DNA from 3 places in the Ferrimonas sp. genome. Region 1 is predicted to be linked to each of the others. Evidence: predicted binding sites of a transcription regulator. Region 1 holds the regulator's gene; each other region holds the start of a gene.
The links. Region 1 encodes NrdR, which represses ribonucleotide reductase genes. Its sites were predicted from a motif close to AAACACNANATNTNGTGTTT; they were not measured.
Positions count from the first base shown of each region.

Region 2: nrdD (anaerobic ribonucleoside-triphosphate reductase) is a predicted target of NrdR. The motif match lies at 1,807-1,826, and genes of this name have one in related genera.
Region 3: nrdA (class 1a ribonucleoside-diphosphate reductase subunit alpha) is a predicted target of NrdR. The motif match lies at 5,066-5,085, and genes of this name have one in related genera.

Region 1 is NZ_JBLXDO010000013.1:51,323-57,955, forward strand. Features, by position in the region: gene ACN0RV_RS12570 (riboflavin synthase) at 9-665, opposite strand; gene ribD (bifunctional diaminohydroxyphosphoribosylaminopyrimidine deaminase/5-amino-6-(5-phosphoribosylamino)uracil reductase RibD) at 666-1,778, opposite strand; gene nrdR (transcriptional regulator NrdR) at 1,778-2,227, opposite strand; gene glyA (serine hydroxymethyltransferase) at 2,490-3,746, opposite strand; gene panD (aspartate 1-decarboxylase) at 3,926-4,309, opposite strand; gene ACN0RV_RS12595 (methyl-accepting chemotaxis protein) at 4,322-5,953, opposite strand; gene ACN0RV_RS12600 (SMR family transporter) at 5,988-6,317, opposite strand; gene ACN0RV_RS12605 (alpha/beta hydrolase) at 6,329-6,633, opposite strand, start outside.
Region 2 is NZ_JBLXDO010000018.1:16,408-23,040, reverse strand. Features, by position in the region: gene pepF (oligoendopeptidase F) at 1-1,366, shown strand, start outside; gene nrdD (anaerobic ribonucleoside-triphosphate reductase) at 1,865-3,982, shown strand; gene nrdG (anaerobic ribonucleoside-triphosphate reductase-activating protein) at 4,044-4,541, shown strand; gene ACN0RV_RS14730 (MBL fold metallo-hydrolase) at 4,609-5,424, opposite strand; gene ACN0RV_RS14725 (hypothetical protein) at 5,509-5,934, opposite strand; gene ACN0RV_RS14720 (alkyl/aryl-sulfatase) at 6,092-6,633, opposite strand, start outside.
Region 3 is NZ_JBLXDO010000018.1:42,661-49,293, reverse strand. Features, by position in the region: gene serC (3-phosphoserine/phosphohydroxythreonine transaminase) at 1-409, opposite strand, end outside; gene gyrA (DNA gyrase subunit A) at 525-3,161, opposite strand; gene ubiG (bifunctional 2-polyprenyl-6-hydroxyphenol methylase/3-demethylubiquinol 3-O-methyltransferase UbiG) at 3,477-4,187, shown strand; gene ACN0RV_RS14855 (HAD family hydrolase) at 4,180-4,857, shown strand; gene nrdA (class 1a ribonucleoside-diphosphate reductase subunit alpha) at 5,221-6,633, shown strand, end outside.

The DNA of each region.
Region 1 (6,633 bases):
TGACCTTGTTATTTTAAGAATCCAGTTTTTGCCAACATCTCCATGGTGATGCCGCCAGTCTCAGGCTCATCATCCAGAGGTTGCATCAGTCGCTCCAGGTAACGGGCGATCAGATCCACCTCCAGGTTCACCGTAGAACCGGGCTTGAGCTCACCTATGGTGGTCTCCTGGACGGTATGGGGTACCAGGGTAAGTCGGAAACGGTGACCGTCCACCTCGTTGGCGGTCAGGCTGATGCCATCAATGGTCACCGACCCCTTCTCGGGAATGTAGCGGCCCAGGCCCGACGGGGCCCGCAGCCAATACTCTATGGCGCGTCCGCGGGGGCTGACGCTTTCTACTGTGGCCAGACCATCGATGTGGCCGCTGACCAGGTGACCACCCAGACGGGTGTCCGGGGTCACCGCCCGCTCCAGATTGACCTTCTGGCCAACCTGATAGTGAGCAAAGTTGGTTCGTGCCAGGGTTTCACCGGACACATCGGCCACATAGCCGTCCGCCAGCTTCTCCACTACGGTGAGACAGACGCCGTTGGTGGCGATGCTGTCTCCCAGTTGCACGTCTTCCAGAGGCAGCTTGCCGCTGGCCACGGTAACCTTGAGGTCGTCACCACGGCGCTCCAGCTGGCGCAAGGTGCCTACCGCTTCGATAATGCCTGTAAACATCTATGACTCCGCGCGCACCAGGGTCAGCCGCAGATCGGCGCCAACCCGGCGTACGTCTTTAAATTGAAACTCTGGCACCTGGGCCATCTCAGCCAGCTCGGGCAGGTTCACTACCCCGCGACCATCGCTGCCCATCATCTTAGGTGCCTGATACAGAATTAGTTCATCCCAGAGCCCGGAACTGAGAAAGGCTCCGGCCAGTGAGGCGCCGGCCTCCACCATCACGGTGTTGATCTGACGCCCGGCCAGCTCAGCGATCAGGGCATGAAGATCCAGCTTCTCCCCCTTCGAGGGGCCCTGCCAGCACTCCACCGGTGATGGCCAGTCACAAGCGTAGGCCTGGGTGGACGCCAACAACATGGGACCGTCAATCTCGGTCATCTTCAGCGGTGGCGCCAAGCGGGCCCGGCCGTCCACCACCACCCGCAAGGGCTGAGACCAGTACTGAGGCAGTGCCAGCGACGAGGGCAACTGCTCGGGGCGCACATTCATGGACGGGTCATCCGCCAGCACCGAGTCGGCACCGGTAATGATAGCGCCGTGGGCCAGCCGCATCGCCTGAACATCGGCCCTGGCCTGAGGGCCGGTGATCCACTTGGATTGACCGTTGGCCAGGGCGGTGCGGCCATCAACGGAGGCCGCCAGCTTGATGCGGATGTAGGGACGTCCGGTGGACATCCGCATAATAAAGCCTGGGTTGATCGCCCTGGCGTCCCCCTCCAGCAACCCGGAGGCCACCTCGATGCCGGCCTCGCGCAGCATGGCCAGGCCCCGGCCCGCCACCTGGGGGTTGGGATCCACCATGGCGGCCACCACTCGGCCGACTCCGGATTTGATCAGGGCTTCGGCACAGGGAGGCGTGCGGCCGTAATGGGAGCAGGGCTCCAGGGTCACATAGGCGGTCGCCCCCCGGGCCTGCTCGGCGGCGGCGCGCAGGGCAAACACTTCGGCATGGGGCTCACCCGCCTTGGGGTGGAACCCCTCCCCCACCACCTGGCCATCTTTGACGATGACGCAGCCCACCGCAGGGTTGGGGCGGGTAGAGAAACGTCCGCGCCGGGCCAGTTCAATGGCCCGGCGCATAAATTGAAAGTCGTCTTCTGACCAGTTCATTACTTTTCCAGCTTGGCGATCGCTTCGCCGAATTGAGACAGGTCCTCGAAGGCCCGGTACACGGAAGCGAAACGGATGTAAGCCACCTTATCCAGGGCCATCAGCTGCTCCATCACCAGGTTGCCCACCATGTCTGACCCCACCTCCCGTTCGCCTGTGGCGCGCAGGGCAGACTTGATCTTGCTCAGGGACTGTTCGATCGCTTCCTGAGACACCGGCCGCTTCTCTACGGCGCGCTGAATGCCGCGGCGCAGTTTATCCTCGTCAAACGGCTCTCGGGTGCCGTTCTGCTTGATCACCCTGGGCATCACCAGTTCGGCGGTTTCAAAGGTGGTGAAACGCTCATGACAGGTGAGACATTCGCGGCGACGTCGCACCTGGTGCCCTTCGGCCACCAGACGGGAATCGATCACCTTGGTGTCGTTGGTTGAACAAAATGGACAGTGCATGTTGCCTCCGGCGGGGTCCCTTTTACCAGGACAGCTTAACTGACTGCATAGAATAGCGGATTTACGCCCTCAGGTTAACGGTTTGCGGGGGATTGGGGCTCGCCCTTTGATCTGGCTCTCCGTCTGGAAGGAGCTCCATAACCCTTTACTAACATTAGAGCGTCCCAAAAAGAGAATTCGGGTCATTATGGGCAGGAAAACAGCAGGGCCCATCGAACGATGGGCCCTGTACAGAAGGGGTAGTCACCCTGGTTTATTCAGCTTAACGGTAAACCGGACGGCGAGCACATAACTCCTTCACCTGGGACTTCACCCGCTCGACCACGGCTTCGTTGCCGAAATCATCCAGGATGTCACAGATCCAGCCGGTCATCTCGCGGCACTCCGCCTCGTTGATGCCACGGCGGGTCAGGGCAGGGGTGCCGATACGCAGGCCTGAGGTCACGAAGGGGCTGCGGGGATCGTTAGGCACAGAGTTCTTGTTGACCGTGATGTTGGCGCGGCCCAGGGCAGCGTCCGCATCTTTACCGGTAATGTCCTTGTCGATGAGGTCCAACAGGAACAGGTGGTTCTGGGTACCACCGGACACCACCTTGTAGCCTCGGGTCATAAACACCTCGGCCATCGCCTGGGCGTTGGTCACCACCTGCTGCTGGTAGGTCTTGAACTCAGGCTGCAGCGCTTCCTTGAAGGCCACCGCCTTGGCAGCGATCACGTGACACAGAGGGCCGCCCTGACCGCCGGGGAATACCGCGGAGTTCAGCTTCTTGTAGATGGTCTCGTCGCCACAGGCGGAGAGGATCAGGCCACCACGAGGACCCGCCAGGGTCTTGTGGGTGGTGGTGGTCACCACGTGAGCATGAGGCACAGGGTTGGGGTAGACACCGGCGGCAATCAGACCAGCCACGTGGGCCATGTCCACAAACAGGTAGGCACCCACCTGGTCGGCGATCTCACGGAACTTGGCCCAGTCGATAACACCGGAGTAGGCGGAGAAGCCGGCGATGATCATCTTGGGCTGGTGCTCCTTGGCCAGGGCCAGCACTTCGTCGTAATCGATCTCGCCGGTCTCGGGAGAGATACCGTACTGCACGGCGTTGTACATTTTGCCGGAGAAGGAGACGCTGGCGCCGTGGGTCAGGTGGCCACCGTGGGCCAGGCTCATGCCCAGCACGGTATCACCGGGCTGCAGCAGGGCCATGTAGACCGCGGCATTGGCCTGGGAACCGGAGTGGGGCTGCACGTTGGCGTAGTCGGAGCCAAACAGCTCGTTAGCACGGTTGATGGCCAGCTCTTCAGACTTGTCTACGTACTCACAACCACCGTAGTAGCGCTTGTGAGGGTAACCTTCGGCATACTTGTTGGTCAGCTGAGAGCCCTGGGCCTCCAGCACTCGGGGGCTGGTGTAGTTTTCGGAGGCGATCAGTTCGATATGCTCTTCCTGACGGACACGCTCCGCTTCCATCGCTTCCCAGAGTTCGGGGTCAAAATCGGCGATGTTCATAGTTTTTTCCAGCATCCATGTCTCCTGCGTAGGGGGTTATTTTTTAGGCGGCCACTAGTTTACTCCTGTGTGACCCCGATCCCAAGTCCAAACAGCCCGGATGCTGTTTCCTCATAAATGAACGCGATAGATGGCGCATCCCTGCGCATCGAAATCCGCCTTGCCAATCCCCCAGGAATCGGCGAGGCACCCTCTTAACCGGCCGCCTGCACCGGCACGCCCTGGCCAACCCCCTTCACGCGGTTGCCTTCGGCCAGATACACCAGGCAGGGCTTGTGGGCCTGGGCCTGATGCTGGGCCATCTGCACATAGGCGCAGATGATCAGCCGATCACCGGGGGAGGCTTTGTGGGCGGCGGCCCCATTGACGGAGATCACCTTGCTGCCCGCCTCGGCGGCAATGGCATAGGTGGCGAAGCGCTCGCCGTTGTCGACGTTGTAGAGTTCGATCTTCTCGTACTCCAGGATCCCGGCCAGGGCCAGAAACTCACGGTCGATGGCGCAGGAGCCTTCATACTCCAGTTCGGCGTGGGTCACTCGGGCCTGATGCAGCTTGCCCTTCAACATGGTTGTGATCATAAGTGGTCTCTTCTATTGGATGCGAAATTGACTGACGGCGCCGTGCAACTGGGAGGCGAGTTGCCCCAGCTCAACGCTGGCCCTGGCGGTCTGAGCCGAGCCGGCGGCCACCTCCCGGGAGGCCTGACTGACCCCTTCCAGGTTCTGGCCAAGCTCGGTGGCCACAGACTGCTGCTGGGCACAGGCACCGGCAATCTGGGTGTTCATGGCGGCGATGGCATCGATGCTGCTCACCACCTGGTTCATGGAGTGGCTGGCCCTGTCTGCCTGGGCCACACACCCCTTGATCAGCTCACAGCTGGCCTGGGTTGCCTCGCCGGCCTGTTTTGAGCTGGCCTGAAGCTGCTCGATGATGGCATTGATGCGACTGGTGGACTCCTGGGTTCGGCCAGCCAGGGTGCGCACCTCGTCGGCTACCACCGCAAAGCCCCGGCCCTGCTCTCCCGCCCGGGCCGCTTCGATGGCGGCATTGAGGGCCAGCAGATTGATCTGATCGGCAATCTCGCGGATCACATCCACCACCACGGTGATGTTATTGGTCTCCCGCTCCAGCTCTGCCGCCAGCTCTCCTGCCTGCTGGATCACCCTTTCAGCCTCACCAATGCCCTGGATGCTGCTTTGCACCTCACTCATGCCGGTTGCGGCGTCGTCATTGGCCTGATCCGCCGAGCCCGAGGCGGACTGGGTATTACCAGCCACCTCATCCACCGTGGTCTGCATCTGGGTCATGGCCGCGGCGATGGAGCCAATGCGGGCCTGCTGCTGCACCATCCCCTGAGACACCTGTTCCGATACGGAGCCAACCTCATCGATGGCGCCGCCAAGCTGATCGGCGGCCCCGGCAATTTCAGCCACCAGAGAGGCCAGCCGCTCGCCCATCCGCCTGCTGTCGGCGGCCAGTTGCCCCAGTTCATCCTGGGAAAAACGGGACTGATCCAGCTGACAGGTAAGGTCCCCCTGGGCCACAGCGGCAATGAAGGCCCGAACCCTGGCCAGAGGCAGGCAAATCTGGCGAACCAACACCAGGGCGGTCACCAGCATGAAGGCGCAGAGCAGCAGGGTGCCGCCGCCCAACACCCAGTAGCTGCGCTGAGACGCCTCCTGACTGGCGAGGGTGTCCGCCTCCACCACCTTCTGATTAAATTCCACCAGTGCCTCGGTGGCTTCCATCAGTTTCAGATAGGCGGGGTAGCTGGCCATGATGGCGCCGTTGGCGTCCTGGTATCGGTCTTCACTGACCAGGTCCAGGAAGGGGGCATTGGCGATCAGGTAGTTTTTCCAGGCTTGCTGAAGCTGCGCCAGAGTCTGGCGCTCCAGCTCAGACTCTACCCCGGCGGCATACTCTGTGAGGTGACCCTCCATGGTCAGCGGCATCTTGCGGCCATCGGCGACCCACAGGCCCATGTCCGGATCCCCGGCGTTGGACACCAGGGAGAAATCATACTTTCGATAGTCGATGATGAAGGCGCGCATATCCTCCACCAACATCAGCCTGGGCAGGGTCTGCTGGCTGAACTGGACCATGGTCCTGTCCATCTCCATGGTCTGACGGGTCACCAGACCGATCAACAGGGCAAAGGCCAGGGCGATGCCCAGGTACCCCAGGGCGATCTTGTTTCTCACACTCAGGTTACTGACTCGCACCTGATACTCCTTGCTTGATGATTGTTTTGGGGCCCTAGCGGACCGATACCGTTGAGAACAGGTGGATGACCAGAGTGCCGGCCAGGATCAGGCCACATCCCAGCAGCGCGGGCCCGTCCAGCTTCTGCCCCTGAACCAGCCAGGCGATGACGGCAACCAGCACCATGCCTATGCCACACCACAGGGCATAGGCGAGGCCGACGGGCATCTGGGTCACCACCCTGGCCAACAGGGCGAAAGCCAGCAGGTAGCCTCCAAGGCAAAAGAAAGTAGGCAGTGCCCGGGTGAAGCCCCGGGTCTGATCCAGCAAACTGGTAGCCATCACCTCCGCCACTATGGCCAGCAGCAGCCACAGATAGGTCATAGGTTGCCGCTCTAGCCCAGAAGCGGACGAATGTCCCGGGCGACCACCTCGAGGAAGTGATCCGCCTGGTCGCAACTGCCCAGCATCTTGATGAAGCCGTGAATGACCCCGTCAAACACCCGGTATTGCACCGGCACCCCGGCGCGGGCCAGCTTGTCGGAGTAGAGGGCACCGTCATCACACAGGGGGTCGTACTGGGCACAGTAGATCAGGGTCGGCGGCAACTGGCTGTGGTCACTGGCCCCAAGAGGGGCGCAGTAGGGGTGGAGGGCATCTGTGGCAGAACGCATGTAGTGGCCCCAGTAGTACTCCATGC
Region 2 (6,633 bases), on a different contig from region 1:
GGCGCCCGCTGCAGAGAAGATTCTGGCCGCCGCCGGCACCATCACCAGTGCTCCTTACTCCAGTTACGCCACCTTCACCAATGCCGAACTGCCCTGGCCTGAAGTGGAACTGGATGGCGAACTGGTGACCCTGAACCAGGCCACCTACGCCCGCTTCCGCAGCCACCCGGATCGCGACGTACGTAAAAAGGCGTTCGACAACTTCTTTGGCACCCTGTCCAAGTACCGTCGCACCATCGCCTCTTTGCTGGATGCCAATGTCAAAGCCGACGTATTCAACGCTCGCAGCCGCAACCACGACTCCGCCCTGGAAGCAGCCCTGAGCGAAGACAACATTCCGGTTGAGGTATACAGCGCCCTGGTAGACACCACCAACGCCAACCTGGACACCCTGCAGCGCTACCTTAAGTTACGCTCTCGTATGCTGAAATTGGATGATCAAGGCTATTTTGACATCTACCCAGCCGTGGTCAAAGCCACAGGTGATTATCCCATCGAGCGCGGCATTGAGATGATGCTGGCCTCCCTGGAGCCCATGGGCGATGCTTACGTCGATAAGATCCGCACCGGCCTGGATCAGCGCTGGATGGATACTTACCCCAAACTGGGCAAGCGCTCTGGTGCCTACATGAGCGGCAGCGCCTACGACGTTCACCCCTACGTGCTGATGAACTACAACGATGACTACACCTCGGTGTCTACCCTGACCCACGAGTGGGGCCACGCCACGCACTCGGTGTATGCCAACGCCAATCAGCACTACGCCACCGCAGGCTACGCCACCTTTACCGCAGAGATCGCCTCCACGTTCCAGGAGCACCTGCTCACCGACTACGCGCTGAAAAACGCCGCTGACGACAATGAACGCCTCTACTACCTGGGCCAAACTCTGGAGAAGTTCCGCCAGACCTTCTTCCGTCAGACCATGTTTGCGGAATTTGAGCGTGCCATCCACGAAGAGGTGGAGAAGGGCCAACCCCTGAGTGACACCCGCGCTTCAGAGATCTTCCTGGACCTGCTGCGTCGCTACCACGGTCACGATAAAGGCGTGATGGCCATCGATGACGCCTACGGCATCGAGTGGGCCTATGTGCCCCACTTCTACTACAACTTCTATGTGTATCAGTACGCCACCTCCATCGCAGCCTCTGCGGCCTTCGCCGATGAGGTACTCAGCGGCGACAAGGCGGCCTACGATCGCTACCTTAACCTGCTGAAGTCCGGTGGCAGCGACTACCCATATGACCTGGTGAAAAACGCCGGGGTCGACCTGGCTTCCGCCCAGCCTTATGAAGCGATCTTTAAGCGAATGAACCGACTGATGGACGAGATGGAAACCATTCTTGATCGCAGCGAAAAGCTGTAAAAAGAGGGTCACTTCGCACTGAGCAAAAAGGGAGCAAACGCTCCCTTTTTTTGTTATCAAAAACCGCTTTTTGCGATCGATTGTTTAACAAGGATCTAACCACAGCTCTAAGGCAGGGCAACCAAGGGGCGGAGCGGGTTTTCCACAAGCTGTGAATCCATCCACAGGGACGAGTATGACGAACACTGTTTCCATCACACTCTGCCCCCCTCATTTTTGCATCGACAACCGCCGACTCTGTGTTCAGAGATCACATCAAAGGATCATCACCGATACATCTTGATTACTTTTGAAAAACTTGATCAAAACCAATGAATCACCTGGCGGTAACCTCATTCGAATTTTGGGTAGTGATCTTCTTGATCGCGATCAATTTATCCGACGGAATTTTGGCGCTTAATATGCGTCGTACCCCCACATATGGGCCATATTCAAGACAAGGCAACAAGATGTAGTGCTTGTCAAGGCCTATTCCTACATTCTTAAGGATTTTTTCTCATGCCAGTTGTGATTAAGAGAGACGGTTGTCAGGTGCCCTTTGATAGCGCAAGGATTCGCGACGCTATCGCACGGGCTGCCATGGCAGCTGACGTCAAGGATGATGATTACGCTCAACGTGTCTCCGACACCATTGAGCAGGAACTGGCTGAGTCTGGCAACGTCAACATCGACGAGATCCAGCAGATGGTGGAAAACCATCTGATGTCGGGCCCCTACAAAGCGGTGGCCCGTGCCTACATCGAATATCGCCACGACCGCGATATTGCCCGCGAATCCAATAGCCGCCTGAACCGGGAGATCCGTGGCCTGGTGGATCAGAGCAACGCTGCCCTGCTCCACGAAAACGCCAACAAGGACTCCAAGGTGATCCCCACTCAGCGTGACCTGCTGGCCGGCATCGTTGCCAAGCACTACGCCACCCGACACATCCTGCCTCGGGATGTGGTCAAGGCCCATGAGTGCGGAGAGATCCACTATCACGACCTGGACTACGCCCCCTTCTTCCCCATGTTCAACTGCATGTTGATCGATCTGGAAGGGATGCTGACCGGCGGCTTTAAGATGGGTAACGCCGAAATCGACGTACCCAAGTCCATCTCCACCGCCACCGCGGTGACCGCACAGATCATTGCCCAGGTCGCCAGCCACATCTATGGTGGTACCACCATCAACCGCATCGATGAGGTGCTGGAACCTTACGTTACCAAGAGCTACGAAAAGCACCTGGAAGTGGGCAAGGAGTGGCAGGTATCCGACGTGAAGGCCTACGCCATGGCTCGCACCGAGAAGGAGTGTTATGACGCCTTCCAGAGCCTGGAGTACGAGGTCAACACCCTGCATACCGCCAATGGCCAGACCCCCTTCGTAACCTTCGGCTTTGGCCTGGGTACCAGCTGGCAGAGCCGCCTGATCCAACAATCCATCCTCAAGGTGCGCATGGTGGGCCTGGGCAAGAACCACAAGACCCCGGTGTTCCCCAAACTGGTGTTCGCCATCCGCGATGGCCTGAACCACAAAGAGGGCGACGCCAACTACGACATCAAGAAGCTGGCGCTGGAGTGCTCCACCAAGCGTATGTACCCGGATATCCTCAACTATGACCGTGTGGTCGAGGTGACCGGATCCTTCAAAACCCCCATGGGTTGCCGTAGCTTCCTGTCCGCCTATGAGCAGGACGGCCAGCTGGTGCACGAAGGTCGCAACAACCTGGGCGTGGTCAGCCTTAACCTGCCCCGCATTGCCATCGAAGCCAAGGGCAATGAGAACCTGTTCTTCGAACTGCTGGACGATCGCCTGGCGCTGGCGAAGAAGGCCCTGATGACCCGCATCGACCGCCTTGAAGGCGTTAAGGCACGGGTGGCCCCCATCCTGTACATGGAGGGTGCCTGCGGTGTTCGCCTGAAGCCGGACGATGACATCAGTGAAATCTTCAAAAATGGCCGAGCCTCCATCTCTCTGGGCTACATTGGTCTGCATGAGACCGTAAACGCCCTGTACGGGGCTTGTGGTCACGTGTTTGACTCCGAGGAGATGCGCACCAAGGCCCTGACCATCGTAGAGCGTCTGCGCGCCGCTACCGACGCCTGGAAAGCACAAACCGGCTACGGCTTCAGCCTCTACTCCACCCCCAGTGAAAACCTGTGCACCCGGTTCTGCAAGATCGATCAGCGCCAGTTCGGCGTTGTCGACGGCGTAACCGATAAGGGCTACTACACCAACAGTTTCCACCTGGATGTGGAAAAGAAGGTGAACCCCTACGATAAGATCGATTTCGAGAAGCCCTATCCGAAAATCGCCAACGGTGGCTTCATCTGCTACGGCGAGTACCCCAACATGCAGAAAAACGTCGAGGCGTTGGAAGACGTGTGGGATTACGCCTACCAGCACGTGCCCTACTATGGCACCAACACCCCCATCGATGAGTGCTATAAGTGCGGCTTCACCGGTGAGTTCGATTGCACCTCAAAAGGCTTCACCTGCCCCAAGTGCGGCAACCATGATCCGGCTAAGGTGTCCGTGACCCGACGTGTATGCGGTTACCTGGGCAGCCCTGACGCCCGTCCCTTCAACGAGGGTAAGCAGGAAGAGGTAAAGCGTCGGATTAAGCACCTGTAGCATTTGAGTACATGATAGAGGGCAGGGCCTGTCCCTGCCCTTTTTGATGAAGGGCCCCTCAATGAACTATCACAACTATTATCCGGTGGACGTGGTCAATGGACTGGGCACTCGCTGCACCCTGTTTGTGGCGGGATGTGTCCATCAGTGTAAGGGGTGTTACAACCAGAGCACCCAGCGACTGGACTCCGGTCACCCCTTCACCGAGGAGATGGCTGACCAGATCATCCGTGATCTGAGCGACACCCGCATCAAACGCCGTGGCCTGAGCCTCTCCGGCGGAGACCCTCTGCACCCGGCCAATGTACCCGCCATTCTCGAGCTGGTGACCCGGGTCAAGGAGCACTGCCCAGACAAAGACATCTGGTGCTGGACAGGTTACCGCCTGGATGAGCTGGACGAAGCGCAGCGGGCACTGCTGCCCTATCTGGATGTGCTGATCGACGGCCGTTTCGAACAGGAACTGGCGGATCCCTCTTTGCTTTGGCGAGGCAGCAGCAACCAGGTGATCCACCGCCTCTCACAAAGGGCGCAGGAGAGCGTGCCCGCCGTAGAGTAACATCCGCACGCCAAAGGCAGACAACAAAGGGGCCCTCAGGCCCCTTTGTCATTGTCGTCGTAAATCGCTACACCTTAGCCGAATCGATTGCCACCGCCTGCCTGATCAGGTTGCCCTTGCTGATGTTGTAGCCACTGAGCTTGGACAGCCAATCTTCCGGCCCCAACAGCCGGTTGATGATCTCGTCAGGCTCTATCCCCTCCCGATGCAAAGCACTGGCCTTGTCACACAGTCCGCGCAGGTTATCCAGCTTCTCCCTCAAGGCCAGGTGGCCCTGAGGGACTATGCCCCTGTGAGGGCAAAACAGCACATCAAACTCCAGCGCCAGCACCTTGTTGATGCTCTGCATCAACTGCAACAGGTTTTCATCCGCCCTCAGGTAACGGATCGACTTGGACAGGTAGAGATCCCCGCTAAACAGGTAACCCCGATCCGGCCAGTGGAAGCAGGTCAGGTCCTTAGCGTGTCCCGGGGTATGAACCGCATGCAGCGCTCCACCTGCAGCCATCGGAACCTGCTCAGGCAGAGTTTGGGTCTCCACAGGCTGTGGGCTGCCCCAGATCAGCCTCTGAATAGGGGGAATGCGATAACCCCGAGCCAGCTTGGCCCGGCCCAATTCGGGCGCCAGAGGGGTCAAATGGTAGCGGGTGGCGATTCGGGCGGCGTTGCCCGCATGATCTTCATGATGATGGGTCAGCAACAGCCGCTTGGGAGGTTGGGCATCGAGGAGACGACGTATGGTGGCCCACTGGTTTGGCGGTCCGGTGTCAATCTGGGTTTCGCCGATGCGGTAGAGGATGAAGGTGGTGTTGATCCCCTGATTGAAGCGCCCTACCCGCACGCCTTCAACCCCTTCATGAGCCATTCTTTCCCTGACTGGCATCGCATCCCCCTGCGCCCTTTCGCTTGTCTAACCTTTCAAGCTAACAGAGGGTTCACAGGCGCACAAGGCGACAGGCCCGGTCTTTCAGGCGCTCGGATTGCGCCAGCGTTGCAGAACCAGGGCGCCCAACATCACGATGATGATGTTCACCACAAGCTCGGAGGGACCGAACACCCGGCAATCGTCACAGCTGCTCAGCAATGAAGCACTCAGACGAGCAACACCATAATGAATCAGGGGAAACAGCAGCAGCAGTCCGCCGCCAAAGGCCATGGGCAGAGTACGCCGCTCGATGCCGGCACCGATCAGCAACAGGCCCGACGCCAACCAACATGAGGGCAGCCAGTAGTTGGCCAGCACAAATTGCTTGAGTTCGCTGCTGGCACCGTGGCGGTGACCAACATCATCATACACCTGGAAGGCCAGAGGAAATTCAAACAGCAGGGCAAGAAATGGGAAAAGGATCAATCCCAGTGCGGCCCAGTAGCATCCGCGTTTTAGCCAGTTCATCAATACCGTCCCTTAAACACTCCACCTTTAGAGAGCGGCACGCTCCCGAGGTTCCTGAAGAAGAGTCGATTTACCGGATCGGAATACATTTGTAACCGGAAAGTAAATCGGCGCCGAAGTTTATTCGCTTCGGCGCCGGTCATCAAGATAAATAATTTTATGGTTCGACGATGGAAAAATCACCGTTAACAGGTTCAAACAGTCGGAAGAAGGCCACCATGTCCATGATGCTGCCATCCACACTGAGGTTGTCACCGGTGACCAGGTCCTGCATAGCCACCTGACGAGAGGCCACCTGGATGAACAGCTTGCGGCTGAGCCCGAGATACGGAATGGACTCTTCTGGCTCATCATTCAAGGTCCGGTAGTGCAGTACCCCGTTGGCGATCTCCAGCAAATAACGCTCCTGGGCGCCCAGGATCTCTAGTACCAGGGCGTAGCGTTCCACACCGGCGGCCTCATAGTCGACTCTGGTGGCCAGAGCGTCGAGGAAATGAGGCGTATCGGTCTGATAAAGAACTCCGGCCATCTTCTTCTCCATACTCAGCCCCTCGGGCACCCCCTCCCGCAACTCCAGGGCAGCGCTCAGATAGGAGTCACGCCAGGTACCAGATTCGGCCTGATACCCCATCTGCTCGTAAGCCCGGGCCAGCATCTCTTTGGCACTGCTGTCATCGGGGTCGAAGAACACCAGGTGAT
Region 3 (6,633 bases), on a different contig from region 1:
CCTGCCCTGCTTCGCTGACCTGGATCATGTCCAGGCTATTACCGCTGCGCAGGTCGATGCTGTTGACCCTGGCGTACTTGGCGGCTTCTTTGGCTGCGCCAGCGGACCATTGACCGGAGATCAGGTAATCCACCTGTTCGTCGGCCCCCACCAGATTCTGGGGAATGGCGGAGAAATGGGCGCGGGCGCCGCCGTGGGTAAAGAGCACCGCATAGTCGTCACCGATGTTCATCAGTTCGCGCAGGTTGGCTTCGGCCGCCTCGGCCACCGCCAGGTACTCTTTGGATCTGTGGCTGAGCTCCATCACCGATACGCCCAGGCCATTAAAGTCCACCAGCTCTTTCTGGGCTTTGGCCATCACTTCGGTCGGCAACATCGCCGGACCGGCGCAAAAGTTATATACGCTCATTCCTCGGATCCTATGTTTAGACAAAACACCCCATTTAACACCAGTTTCTCCGGCTAAGGAATAAAAAAACGGACGCCTGGGCGTCCGTTTTCGGTTATTGCGCGATAAGCAGTGGTTACTCGTCGCTGGCCTCGTCGGCCGCAGGCGCGTCAGCGGCTGGGGCTGGGGCGTCGCCCTCTGCCGCTTGCTCGCCGTCAACCAGCTCGCCTTCCGGCAGCTCAGGCTCTTCGATCTCATCGATGCGCTGCAGACCCACCACCTGTTCGCCCTCCATGGTGCGAATGATGGTAACACCCTGGGTGTTACGGCCCACTTCGGAAACCTCGTGAACCCGGGTACGCACCAGGGTGCCGCCGTCGGTGATCAGCATGATCTCGTCGTTGTCCTGCACCTGTACCGCACCCACCACGGCGCCGTTACGCTCGCTCACCTTGATGGAGATAACCCCCTTGGTGGCCCGGCTCTTGGTTGGGTACTCGGATTCGGCGGTACGCTTACCATAACCGTTCTGGGTCACGGTGAGGATGGCGCCATCGTCTCGAGGAACAATCATGGAGACCACACGGTCCACGTCATCCAGGGCGATGCCGCGCACACCGGTGGCGGTACGACCCATGGAACGGACGTTGGACTCGTCGAAACGCACCACCTTACCGGCGTCGGAGAACAGCATCACTTCGTTGCTGCCATCGGTGATGTCCACGGCGATCAGCTCATCACCCTCGTTGAGGTTGATGGCGCGGATACCGGAAGACAGAGGACGGCTGTAGGCGTCCAGGGCGGTCTTCTTGACGGTGCCCTTGGCGGTAGCAAACACGATGTACTTGCTTGGGTCATACTCACGGACCGGCAGAATCGCCTGAATCACCTCGCCTTCGTCCAGCGGCAGCAGATTCACAATCGGCTTACCACGGGCAGTACGGCTGGCCAGAGGCAGCTGGTACACCTTGAGCCAGTACACCTTACCTGCGTTGGAGAAGCACAGGATAGTGTCGTGGGTGTTGGCCACCAGCAGGCGCTCGATGAAGTCTTCATCCTTCATCTTGGCCGCCGCCTTACCCTTGCCGCCACGACGCTGGGCTTCGTAATCGCTCAGAGGCTGGTACTTACAGTAACCGGCGTGGGACAGGGTCACCACCACGTCTTCTTCGGTGATCAGGTCTTCCAGGGAGATGTCTGCGGAGGCGGAGCTGATCTCGGTCTTACGCTCATCACCGTACTCGGCTCGAATCGCTTCCAGCTCCTCACGGATCACTTCCATCAGGCGCTCTGGGCTGGCAAGGATGTGCATCAGCTCGGCGATCACATTCAGCAGTTCACGGTACTCGTCGAGGATCTTCTCGTGTTCCAGACCGGTCAGCTTCTGCAGACGCAGATCCAGAATCGCCTGGGCCTGAGTCTGAGTCAGGTAGTAGAGGCCGTCACGGATGCCGAACTCTGGGGTCAACCAGTCTGGGCGGGCGGCGTCATCGCCGGCCTTCTCCAGCATGGAGGCCACATTACCCAGCTCCCAACCGCGGGACAGCAAGGCTTCGCGGGCCTCTGCCGGGGTCGGTGAGTGACGAATCAGCTCAATCACAGGGTCGATGTTGGCCAGGGAGATGGCCAGACCTTCGAGGATGTGAGCCCGCTCGCGCGCCTTGCGCAGTTCGTACACAGTACGACGGGTCACCACTTCGCGACGGTGAGTCACGAAGGCATCCAGAGTCTCTTTCAGGTTGAACAGCTTGGGCTGATTGTTGCCCAGTGCCACCATGTTGATGCCGAATACCGTCTGCATCTGAGTCTGAGCATAGAGGTTGTTCAGTACCACTTCCGGCACTTCACCACGCTTCAGTTCAATCACCACGCGCATGCCGTCCTTATCGGACTCATCGCGCAGGCCGGAGATCCCCTCCAGCTTCTTGTCCTTCACCAGCTCGGCGATCTTCTCGATCAAACGGGCCTTGTTCACCTGATAAGGCAGTTCGTGAACAATGATGGACTCTTTGCCGGTGCTGCTGGTTTCCACATCGGACCGGGCACGCACGTAGATCTTGCCGCGACCGGTCTTGTAGGCGTCGATGATCCCCTTGCGGCCATTGATGATGCCGCCGGTGGGGAAGTCGGGACCGGGAATGATCTCAATCAGCTCATCGATGCTGATGTCGCCGTTGTCGATAAAGGCCAGGCAGCCGTCGATCACCTCGGTGAGGTTATGAGGCGGAATGTTGGTGGCCATGCCCACCGCAATACCACTGGAGCCGTTGACCAGCAGGTTTGGCACCTTGGTGGGCAACACCTCTGGAATCTGTTCCGTGCCATCGTAGTTGGGCACGTAGTCCACGGTTTCCTTATCCAAGTCTGCCAGCAGCTCGTGGGAGATCTTGGCCATGCGCACTTCGGTGTATCGCATTGCCGCCGCGGAGTCACCGTCGACGGAACCGAAGTTACCCTGGCCGTCCACCAGGCAGTAACGCAGGGAGAAAGGCTGAGCCATACGCACAATGGTGTCGTAGACCGCACTGTCACCGTGGGGGTGGTATTTACCGATAACGTCACCCACCACACGGGCGGATTTCTTGTAGGGTTTGTTCCAGTCGTTACCCAGGCCGTTCATCGCGAACAGGGTGCGACGGTGAACAGGCTTAAGGCCGTCCCGGACGTCGGGCAATGCACGCCCGACAATCACGCTCATGGCATAGTCGAGATAGGAGCTTTTCAACTCCTCTTCGATATTAATCGGCGTAATTTCGTTAGCCAGATCAGTCATAGACAGATAGTGTCCCCTAAATGCGGCAGAGAATCCCAATTTCCCCGCCGAGCCGGCCAGGCCGGCAAAAACGGTAATTCGGCATTGTAGCACAGACATTGGCGTTGAAAAGCTGCGTTTCTTGCCTCAGGAAACAACGGCTTACAACTGACCAAAAAACGTGCGAAGGCGTGGGTAAAATGTACCATTTTGTGTCTGTTTGAGGTGTTTTCCTCCCAACCCTGTCTTTCTCCCCATCCGGCGCCATCGTATACTGGCGTCATCGGAGCCTGCCGATCAGAGGCTGGCACGCAGTATCTAAAGAAAGGACACAGAATGCAGCAGTCAAACGTCGATCCCGTAGAAGTGGGCAAATTTGAGAAGCTGGCTTCCACCTGGTGGGATCCCATGGGGCACTCCAAGCCTCTGCACCAACTCAACCCCCTTCGCGCCGCCTACATTGAGCGTCACGCCGATGGCCTGTTTGGCAAGCAGGTGCTGGATGTGGGCTGCGGCGGCGGCCTGCTGACCGAAGCCATGGCCAAAGCCGGTGCCCGTGCCACCGGCCTGGACATGGGCGAAGAGCCCATCGAGGTAGCCAGGCTGCATGCCCTGGAGAGTGAGCTGGATATCGACTACCAGCTGTGTACCGCCGAGGCCCACGCCGAACACAAGGGGGCCCACTACGATGTGGTGACCTGCATGGAGATGCTGGAGCATGTGCCCGACCCTGAATCCGTGGTTCGCGCCTGCGCCCAGATGGTCAAACCCGGTGGTCACCTGTACCTATCCACCATCAACAAGACCCCTCTGGCCTACATGACCACCATCGTCGGCGCCGAGCAGATCGTGAAGGTGCTGCCCAAAGGCACCCACGACTACAGCAAGTTCCTGCGCCCCTCCCAGCTGATTCAGTGGTGTGAGCGGGCCGGCCTGCGGGTTCAGCACGCCGACGGCGTTCTCTACAACCCACTGACCGAGACCTTCCGTCTCTCCAGCCGCATGGACATCAACTATATGATTCACGCGGTTAAGCCCAATGAGTAACGCCGCCATCAAGGGGGTGCTGTTCGACCTGGACGGCACCCTGCTGGACACCGCCCTGGATCTGGGCCATGCCGCCAACGTGGCCCTGGCCAAGTTCGGCTACCCCGGCATCACCGACGAGCAGGCTTACCTCTATTCCAGCCATGGTTCCAAGGGTCTGCTCAAGGCGGGCCTCGGGGACAGCTTTCATCGCACCGACATCACGCCGATGCGTGACACCCTGCTGGCCGCCTACGCCGAGCGCATCAGCCACCATACTCGTCCCTATGACGGCATCCCCCCGATGCTCGGCTACCTGGATAAGAACCTGCTGCCCTGGGGGATCATCACCAACAAGCCCGAAGGGCTGGCTCGTCAGTTGCTGGCTCAACAACCTGAGCTCTCTGGCAGTGCCGTTCTGGTGGGAGGCGACACCCTGCCGGTGGCCAAGCCCGACCCTGCTCCACTGCACCTGGGCGCCGAAACGCTGTCTCTGACCCCGGACAGCATCCTCTACGTAGGCGATGCGGAGCGGGATGTGGTGGCCGCCAACCGCGCCGGAATGATCAGTGTGGCCGCCTTGTGGGGCTACATCAGCGAAGAGGATCAGGCCCACACCTGGCCGGCTCACCACCGCTGCGATCGTCCGGAGGATCTGTTCGATCTCATTCGCGATCTGACTCAAAAATAGTCATACGAACCGGGGCAAAAAATTTTTTTTGCCCCGTTGTTTTTGTGAAAAAAACACTTGCATTTTCCTCAGCCCAATGGTGGTAAGGCTTAGCAGAAGCACATATTTTCCCCCACCTAATTATTCACAAGCTTACCCACAATTTGATCACATCCGGACCTATTGCACAGATCCGAAAACCGCCTTATCTTGTAGATCAACCCATCGGCACTACTACATGTAGTGCCCGATAATAAAAACACACACAATCAGGGGTGATTGCCGTTCAAGCGGTGATCGGCAATTCTCAGGTACTCAAACTAAGGATAATGTTTCAGGGACCACCTTTGCCGCAGTGGGTGGCTCTGGAACGAGAAATCGGACATGACTAAATCTCTCCTCATCACTAAACGAAGTGGTAAACAGGAACCCCTGGATCTGGACAAGATCCATCGGGTGATCTACTGGGCCGCTCAGGATCTGAACAATGTGTCTGTCTCCCAGGTCGAACTGGCCAGCCACATCCACTTCTTCGATGGCATGACCACCGAGGCGATCCACGAGACCATCATCAAGGCGGCCGCTGATCTCATCAGCGAGGAGACCCCGGATTATCAGTACCTGGCTGCCCGCCTGGCGGTGTTCCACCTGCGCAAAAAGGCCTATGGCCATTTCGAGCCCCCTCACCTGTATGACCACGTCACCAAGATGGTGGAAACGGGTAAGTACGACCAGCACATCCTCAGCGACTACAGCCGTGAAGAACTCAATGAGCTGAACGATCACATCGACCACTGGCGTGACATGGATTTCTCTTACGCGGCGGTGAAGCAGCTGGAAGGCAAGTACCTGGTGCAGAACCGGGTCACCGGTGAGGTGTTCGAGAGCGCCCAGTTCCTCTACATGCTGGTGTCCGCCTGTCTGTTCGCCAACTACCCCAAGGGCGAACGTCTGGAGTACGTGAAGCGGTTCTACGACGCCACTTCCAAGTTCAAGATCTCCCTGCCCACGCCCATCATGTCCGGCGTGCGCACCCCCACCCGCCAGTTCAGCTCCTGCGTGCTGATTGAGTGTGGTGACAGCCTGGACTCCATCAACGCCACCTCGGCGGCCATCGTCAACTACGTCAGCCAACGTGCCGGCATCGGCATCAACGGCGGCGGCATCCGGGCCCTGGGCAGCCCCATTCGTGGCGGCGAAGCCTTCCACACCGGCTGCCTGCCCTTCTTCAAACACTTCCAGACTGCGGTGAAGTCCTGCTCCCAGGGCGGGGTTCGCGGCGGTGCCGCCACCCTGTTCTATCCCCTGTGGCACCTGGAAGCGGAAGAGCTGCTGGTACTGAAGAACAACCGCGGCACCGACGCCAACCGTATCCGTCACCTGGACTACGGCGTACAAATTAACCGCACCCTGTACCAGCGCCTGATTGACGGCGGCGACATCAGCCTGTTCTCCCCGTCCGACGTACCCGGCCTGTACGATGCCTTCTTCGCCGATCAGGAAGAGTTTGAGCGCCTGTACACCCAGTACGAAGCGGACAGCAGCATTCGCCGCAAGACGGTGAAAGCGGTCAGCCTGTTTGGCCTGCTGATGCAGGAGCGCGCCTCCACCGGCCGCATCTACATCCAGCACGTGGACCACTGCAACACCCACAGCCCCTTCGACCCCAAGGTGGCCCCGGTGAAGCAGTCCAACCTGTGCCTGGAGATCGCCCTGCCCACCAAGCCGCTGAACAGCCTGGACGACCCCAATGGCGAGATTGCCCTGTGCACCCTGTCCGCCTTCAACCTGGGCGCC